2 linked regions of the Chelatococcus sp. YT9 genome follow. The protein of the gene in region 2 interacts with the protein of the main gene of each other region in a pairwise test. Links are inferred from orthologs where the notes say so. Each region holds a gene or a part of one and is shown on either strand. Other genes may lie near its edges. The genes, in order: KIO76_RS06230 and dsbD.

Evidence for each region.
Region 1: the proteins of dsbD (region 2) and KIO76_RS06230 interact in binary tests that used the Escherichia coli proteins (3 or more experiments, as listed by UniProt). The link is inferred for Chelatococcus sp. YT9 from one-to-one orthologs.

The regions. Positions count from the first base shown.
Region 1 is NZ_JAHBRW010000001.1:1,378,422-1,381,500, forward strand. What follows is about bases 154-2,916. They hold KIO76_RS06230 (DsbE family thiol:disulfide interchange protein), read right to left. Parts: upstream 1,927-2,916; coding sequence 1,381-1,926; downstream 154-1,380. Other genes in these bases: KIO76_RS06225 (adenylate/guanylate cyclase domain-containing protein), read right to left, coding at 154-1,299; KIO76_RS06235 (heme exporter protein CcmD), read right to left, coding at 1,964-2,296; KIO76_RS06240 (heme ABC transporter permease), read right to left, coding at 2,307-2,916. Outside these bases: more of KIO76_RS06225, read right to left, coding at 1-153; more of KIO76_RS06240, read right to left, coding at 2,917-3,079. UniProt on the Escherichia coli protein: Involved in disulfide bond formation. Catalyzes a late, reductive step in the assembly of periplasmic c-type cytochromes, probably the reduction of disulfide bonds of the apocytochrome c to allow covalent linkage with the heme.
Region 2 is NZ_JAHBRW010000002.1:565,351-568,630, forward strand. Bases 177-3,140 are described here. They hold dsbD (protein-disulfide reductase DsbD), read right to left. Parts: upstream 2,623-3,140; coding sequence 730-2,622; downstream 177-729. Other genes in these bases: KIO76_RS22665 (L,D-transpeptidase), read right to left, coding at 177-666; KIO76_RS22675 (DsbA family protein), read right to left, coding at 2,748-3,140. Also shown: more of KIO76_RS22665, read right to left, coding at 1-176; more of KIO76_RS22675, read right to left, coding at 3,141-3,280. UniProt on the Escherichia coli protein: Required to facilitate the formation of correct disulfide bonds in some periplasmic proteins and for the assembly of the periplasmic c-type cytochromes.

The sequences.
Region 1 (3,079 bases), on a different replicon or contig from region 2:
GGCGGGCGTGAACAGCTCGATGGGTTCGGCCCGGCCGCGCAGGGATTGCTCGCCGATATGGCGCCATCCGGATCGGTCGGCACGGGCAGCGGCGAGCGCTTCCTCTGACACGAGGAATGCGACCTGGTGGAGCTTCGTCGCCTGCTCGAGGCGGCAGGCAACGTTCACCGCATCGCCCAGCACCGTGAAGTCCAGGCGCATGTCGTTGCCGATGGCGCCGATGAACGCCTCTCCGCTATGCACGCCGATGCCGATGCGGATGGGATCGAACCCATTCCGGCCGCGTTCCAGGTTCCATTTGTCCATGCGGTCCAGAATGGCCCGCCCGCAGGCGAGCGCCCGCGCCGCGTCGTCCTCGCCGGGTTCCGGCATGCCGAAGACAAGGAAGGCGCCATCGCCGATGAACTTGTCGATGACGCCGCCATGCGCGGCCGCCGCAGCCATGACATGCTCACGAAACGTGCCGATCAGCTCCACCACCGCTGAGGGTGACAGGCTTTCCTCCATGGCGGTCGAGCCGCGGATGTCGACAAACATCAACGTCACAACGCTTCGGCGGCCGGCCTTAAGTTCGCTGATGCGCCCTTCGGCGAGCACCGGCGCGAGCTCCGCCGGCAAATAGCGGCCGAGATTGAGGCGGATCGTTGTTTCTTCCACCGCGCGCACCAGAAGCTTGCGGCCGCGCGCGGACGCAAGGATGAGAATGCCGCCAGTGAGAAGCAGAATGACAACGCGCGCGAAATTTGGCTGCCAGCCGAATTGGTCCTGGACCATGAGCTCAGGGGGGCGCGGGAACGTTACTTGCGCAGGCGCGGCGAAAATTCCCACAGCGATCAGCGATAGGACGAGCAGGACCGTCGTGTAGATCTGGACGCTCGGCCGCAGGCGCAATGCATTGCTCGCGAACACCAGCGGTAGGGCCGCAATGATCGGAAACGACAGGATATATTGGCCAGTCAGCCCGGTGACCCAGACGTTGAGCCAGATGTTGAAGGCAACGATGAACATGTCGATCGTTGCCGTGACAAAGCTCATCCACCAGCGCCAGAGACGGATGCGCACCAGCACGTAGCTCAAAAGGCCCGACAGGAACAACGTCAGCACAGTGAGCTGGGCATAGAAAACCTGGCGCTCGCCGATTGGCGAGAAATCGCTCTTGCGGTCGACAAACGCGATCGCGGCGAGAAGGACAATTCCCGTGATCATACGCACAAGGCTGGCCGTCCGCTCTGCGCTGAGTTCCGCGCTGAGCAGCAGGACGTCACTTTCCTTGGGAAGCTTGGGGGAACGCGCGATCATGGATGGCTGTGGTCCGGGGAGGGAACCTGCTGGTGCTGATGACCGCTCGTGAGGACCGGTCAGACGGATGGGAACGAATCGTCAGGGCGAAGCGGCCTTGTCGATCGCTGCCTTGATACTTGTTTGCAGCGCCTCGGGGGTTAACGGCCCGATATGTTTATGTTGAATCCGGCCGTCGCGGCTAACGATAAAGGTTTCAGGCACGCCATACACGCCCCAGTCGATGGAGGCGCGGCCAGCTGCATCCACGCCGACTGCCGTGAACGGATTGCCAAGCGCGCCGAGAAAACGCCGGGCATTCTCAGAATTGTCCTTGTAGTTGATGCCGACGACTTTGACGCGCGGATCCTGCGCCAGGCTCATCAGGAGCGGATGTTCCTCGCGACATGGTGCGCACCAGGAAGCCCAGATATTCACCACCGTCACCTGATTCGGGCCCGCCGCCAACAAGCTCTCATTGGTCAGCCCCGGGACAGGCTGGCCATCACGCACGAGCCCCTCGAGCGGCGGCAAGGAAAACGCCGGAACCGGACGGCCTATGAGCGCTGACGGGATGCGCGCCGGATCGCCGGCAAACAATCGCACCATGAACAGCACAGCCAGCGCCAGGAAAATGACAAGTGGCACCGCAAGCAGGATCCGACGCCGCCGCAGGGACCCGTCTTCAGGAGCGATCGCTCCGTCCGTTGTTGTGGGATCGCGCAGCACCACCCTCTTTGTCCTCGCCTGTATCCTGGTCCGCGGCACCCCGTGCCGATGATATGGTCCCGGCGGCGCCACCATTATCGCCGGCATGTCGCATGGCACTTGCACCCGGAGCGTGGCCGGACGATGGCATTCTGTTACGAGCCACCCCGCGCGCAGCCAAGGCGCCGAGTGCCCTGTTCCGCATCCGGCTGTCCAGGACGGCACGCGCCACGAGGCCCAACACGATCAGTGCAGCCGCCCCATAGGCAGCCAGCACGAAGCCGATATGTGGTGCACCGAGCGCAATCATTACCCGAGCCTCACGCCGGTCCGGCACCGGCGGACCCGGCGCCCAGCGGAAGGCGGCGCTCGGCCGAGGGATCAGCGGCCTTCAAGGTCAGGCTGCGAACCCGCCGCGCCAGAATCTCGCTGCGCATGCCGGACATGTGCAGCGTCAGGGCCAGCAGCGTGAGCCCGATCGCCATCACGAACAACGGCCACAGCATGCTGGCATCGATCGTGGCGCCATCCATGCGGATGACGGAAGCCGGCTGGTGCAGGGTGTTCCACCAATCCACCGAGAACTTGACGATGGGAATATTGACGAAGCCAACCAAGGTGAGAATGGCAACGGCACGCGCCGCCTGTCCGGGATCTTCGATGGCACGCCAGAGCGCGAGAATGCCGAGATAGATGAGGAAAAGGACGAGCACTGAGGTGAGGCGCGCATCCCATACCCACCAGGTACCCCACATGGGCTTGCCCCAGAGAGAGCCTGTGATGAGGCACAGCAACGTGAAGGCGGCCCCGATAGGCGCCGCCGCCTTCTGCGAGACATCCGCCAGCGGATGGCGCCACACCAGCGTTCCGAGCGCCGATGCGCTCATGATCGTGTAGAGCGCAAGCGCAAGCCAGGCAGCTGGTACGTGGATATACATGATGCGGACCGTCTCGCCCTGCTGATAGTCGGCCGGCGATGAAAACAGCGCGAGATAGAGCCCAGCGACGGTTACAAGCGCGCTCAAACCCGCCATCCAAGGCAGGATGCGGGCCGACAAGGCCATGAAGCGCGTGGGATTGGCGAGCCCCCATA
Region 2 (3,280 bases):
CTAGAGCACCACCACCTTCGCCCCGGTCGGCACGCGTCGATAGAGGTCGATCACGTCCTGATTCATCATGCGGATGCATCCCGAGGAGACGGCCTGGCCGATTGTCTCCGGCTCATTGGTGCCGTGGATCCGAAACAGGGTGTCCCGGCCGTCCTTGTAAAGGTAGAGTGCGCGGGCGCCGAGCGGGTTGTCAGCGCCGCCCTCCATACCTTTGGCCCATTGCGCATACCGTTCGGGCTCGCGCCGGATCATATTCGGAGTGGGTGTCCATCGTGGCCATTCGCGCTTCGCGCCCACAGCCGCCGAGCCGCTGAACTCCAGCCCTTCCCGTCCGACGCCGACGCCGTAACGCAGGGCCTTGCCCCCTTCCTTAACGAGATAGACGAAGCGGTTCCGCGTATCCACGACCAGGGTGCCGGGCTGTTCGTGCGTGCGATAATCGACGAGCTGCCGGACATTCTCTGGCCTGGTCCGGGCGGGATCGCGCGGCGGAACGGGGAATTTCTCGCCACTGTAGGCGTCGGCATCCTCCATCGGAATGCCGGGCCGTTGCGCGGGCGCCAGTTGCGGCGCGGTCGTGACGCAGCCGGCAAGCAGGAGGCTCACGGCAAGCGATGACAGGGCTGGACTTCTGGCGAGCCAAAGCAAGGGGATCTGCGGTAGCATGGGGATCAGTCAATCGGGGTTACGAGGACGGGAAGTTAGGCAGCGTGCATCGGGACGCGGAGGTCATCGCGCGGTTTCGGCCTTCGCCGCGGCGGCTTGAAGGGTGGCTGTGGTGATCTCCCCGATGAGCCGCGTTCCCGCGGCCTCCCGACCCTCAGGATCGGTGAAGATCATCGTAGGCGGGCCGACGACCTGAAGCGCCTGCATCATGTCCTGCTGCGCGGCCGTATTGTCCGTGACGTCTAGCTTGATCAGATTGAAGCGGGCGAGTTGCGTGCGGATGCCGGGATCGCGCAACGCGCCGCGATCGATAACGGCGCAGGTGATGCACCAGTCGGCGGTGACATAGACGAGGCTTGGCTTGCCATCATTCGCCGCCATATGCTCCCGTAGTTCATCCGGGCGGGCCGCGGTGTCGAAGGCAAGTGCGGTGCGTTCAGGCGTGTCGCCCCCATTGCGCTGGGTCATGAGCCTGTCGAGCGGGCGTAGCGGATCGCCCGCACCGCTCGCGGCGCCGATCGCCAGCAAGATGCCATAGAGCGCGGCCGCGAGGCCGGTCGTCTTGCCCGCCCGGCGGCGGCCGCTCGCATCGGCGCCGAGCGTGTCGAAGGCGCCGAGCCAAGCGGCGAGCCCGAGCGCAAGCAGGGCCCAGAGCGCCAGCGTCGCCTCGGCCGGAACAAGCCGGGATGCCATCCAGATGGCGGTGGCGAGAAAGACGAAGCCGAAGGCCTGTCGGACGGTGTTCATCCATGCCCCGGCGCGCGGCAAGGCGCTCTGGCCGAGCGTTCCGAACAGGATAAGCGGGATGCCTTTACCGATGCCGAGCGCGAAGAGCGCGGCGGCGCCGAGGACGACGTCACCGCTCTGGGCGATATAGATGAGGGCGCCGGCGAGGGGCGCGGTGACGCAGGGACCGACGATCAGGGCGGAGGTGAAGCCGAGAGCGGCGGTCGAGGCAAGCGATCCACGCTTGCCGGTGCCGGCGCGGCTGAGCGCATTGATCCACGCCGACGGCAGCTGCAGCGCGAAAAGATCGAACATCGAGAGCGCGAGGACGACGAAAAGCCCCGCGACGATGCCGACGGCGACGGGCGATTGCAGCGCCATCTGCAGGTTCTGACCGGACCATGCGGCGGCGATCCCCAGGAGGCCGAAGGCCGCCGCCATCGCGACGACATAGACAGCCGACAGGGATAGTCCCTGCCGCCATGTCGCCGCCTCGTCCTGCCGGGCGATGGCCCCGGCGAGGATCGGATACATCGGGAAGACGCAGGGCGTGAAGGCGAGTGCCATCCCGAACAGGAGGAAACTCGCCAGCACCATGAGGGCGCCGCCGTCGCCAAGGAGAGAGGCGACCATGCCACTGGTGTCGCCGGAGAGGGAAATGCCACTCCGCGCTGCTGCGCGCGATGCCGCGGGGGCGGTCCACGCACCTGCCAAGGGGGCGGTGTTTGCAAGCGGTGTCGCGTCAGCGGTGCTCGTGGCCGCCGGCCGCGCCGGGCCGCTGATCGCAAGTGTCGCCGGATCGATGTTGCGGGTCGCAGGCGGATAGCAGATGCCGCCGTCCTGGCAACCCTGGTATGTCACCGCAATGGCATCCGGGGCTGTCGCGGCTGGCGGCCGCAACAGGATGGCGACCCTCGTCTCGAAGATGTCAGTGACGCCGAAAGTCGGGTCTTCCTTGGATTGGCTCTCGCCGAGAATCGCCTGCGGCTGCAGCTCCGTATCGCCCGTCTTGAAGTCGAATTGGTCGCGATAGAGATAGTAGCCCTTGGCGATCGACCAGGTGAGGCGCAGCCCGCCATCGGCTTCGCGGGACGCCGACAGCCGGAAGGCCTGGTCGGCCGGGAGCGGGCGGGCTCCTACCGGGCCGTTCTGCGCCGATGCCGGAGCCATCATGGCATGGGCCAGCGCCAGGGCGGCAACGAGAACGGACAAGAGGGCTCTTGCGATCACAAGCGGGTTCCTATGGCGGGCAGCACGGACAAGGGAGGCGAGCGATCGGCCGCGCAGCTTAAGGCAGGCTTAAGCCCCAAGGCCCGGGCGGCAGGGAGGCGCATCAGCGCGCCTGTTTGGCTTGGCTAACGTGGCTCGGCCCGATGGGCGCGGGCATCCTTGATGACCTGCTTGAAGCCCTGGGCATCGAGCGTCGATGTGCGGAAGGGCCCAACGAGGAATGTCGGGGTGCCGGTGAGGTCGAGGGCATCGCCCTGCGCCATGTTGCGCTTGATCAGCGCATCGATTTCGCCGGCGCGGGCAGCCATGTCGGCATCGAGCCGGGACATGTCGATGCCTGCGGCTTGCAGGGCCTTGCTCATGGCGTCCCTGGAGACATTGCTCCCGGGGATACTCATGAGCGCGTGATGGGCGGCCTCATATTTGCCCTGGAAATTTGCGGCGATGGCCAAGGTCGCGCCGTCGATCGACGTCGGCCGGATAACCGGCCAGTCCTTGTAGACGAGCCGGATCCGCCCGTCTTCCTTGACGATGCGATCGAGGATCGGCGCGGTTTTCTTGCAATAGGGACAGTTGTAGTCGAGATAGGCGACGATCGTCAGATCGCCCTTGGGATTGCCACCGACAGGGACGGCGGGATCGTTGAGGATCATCTCCC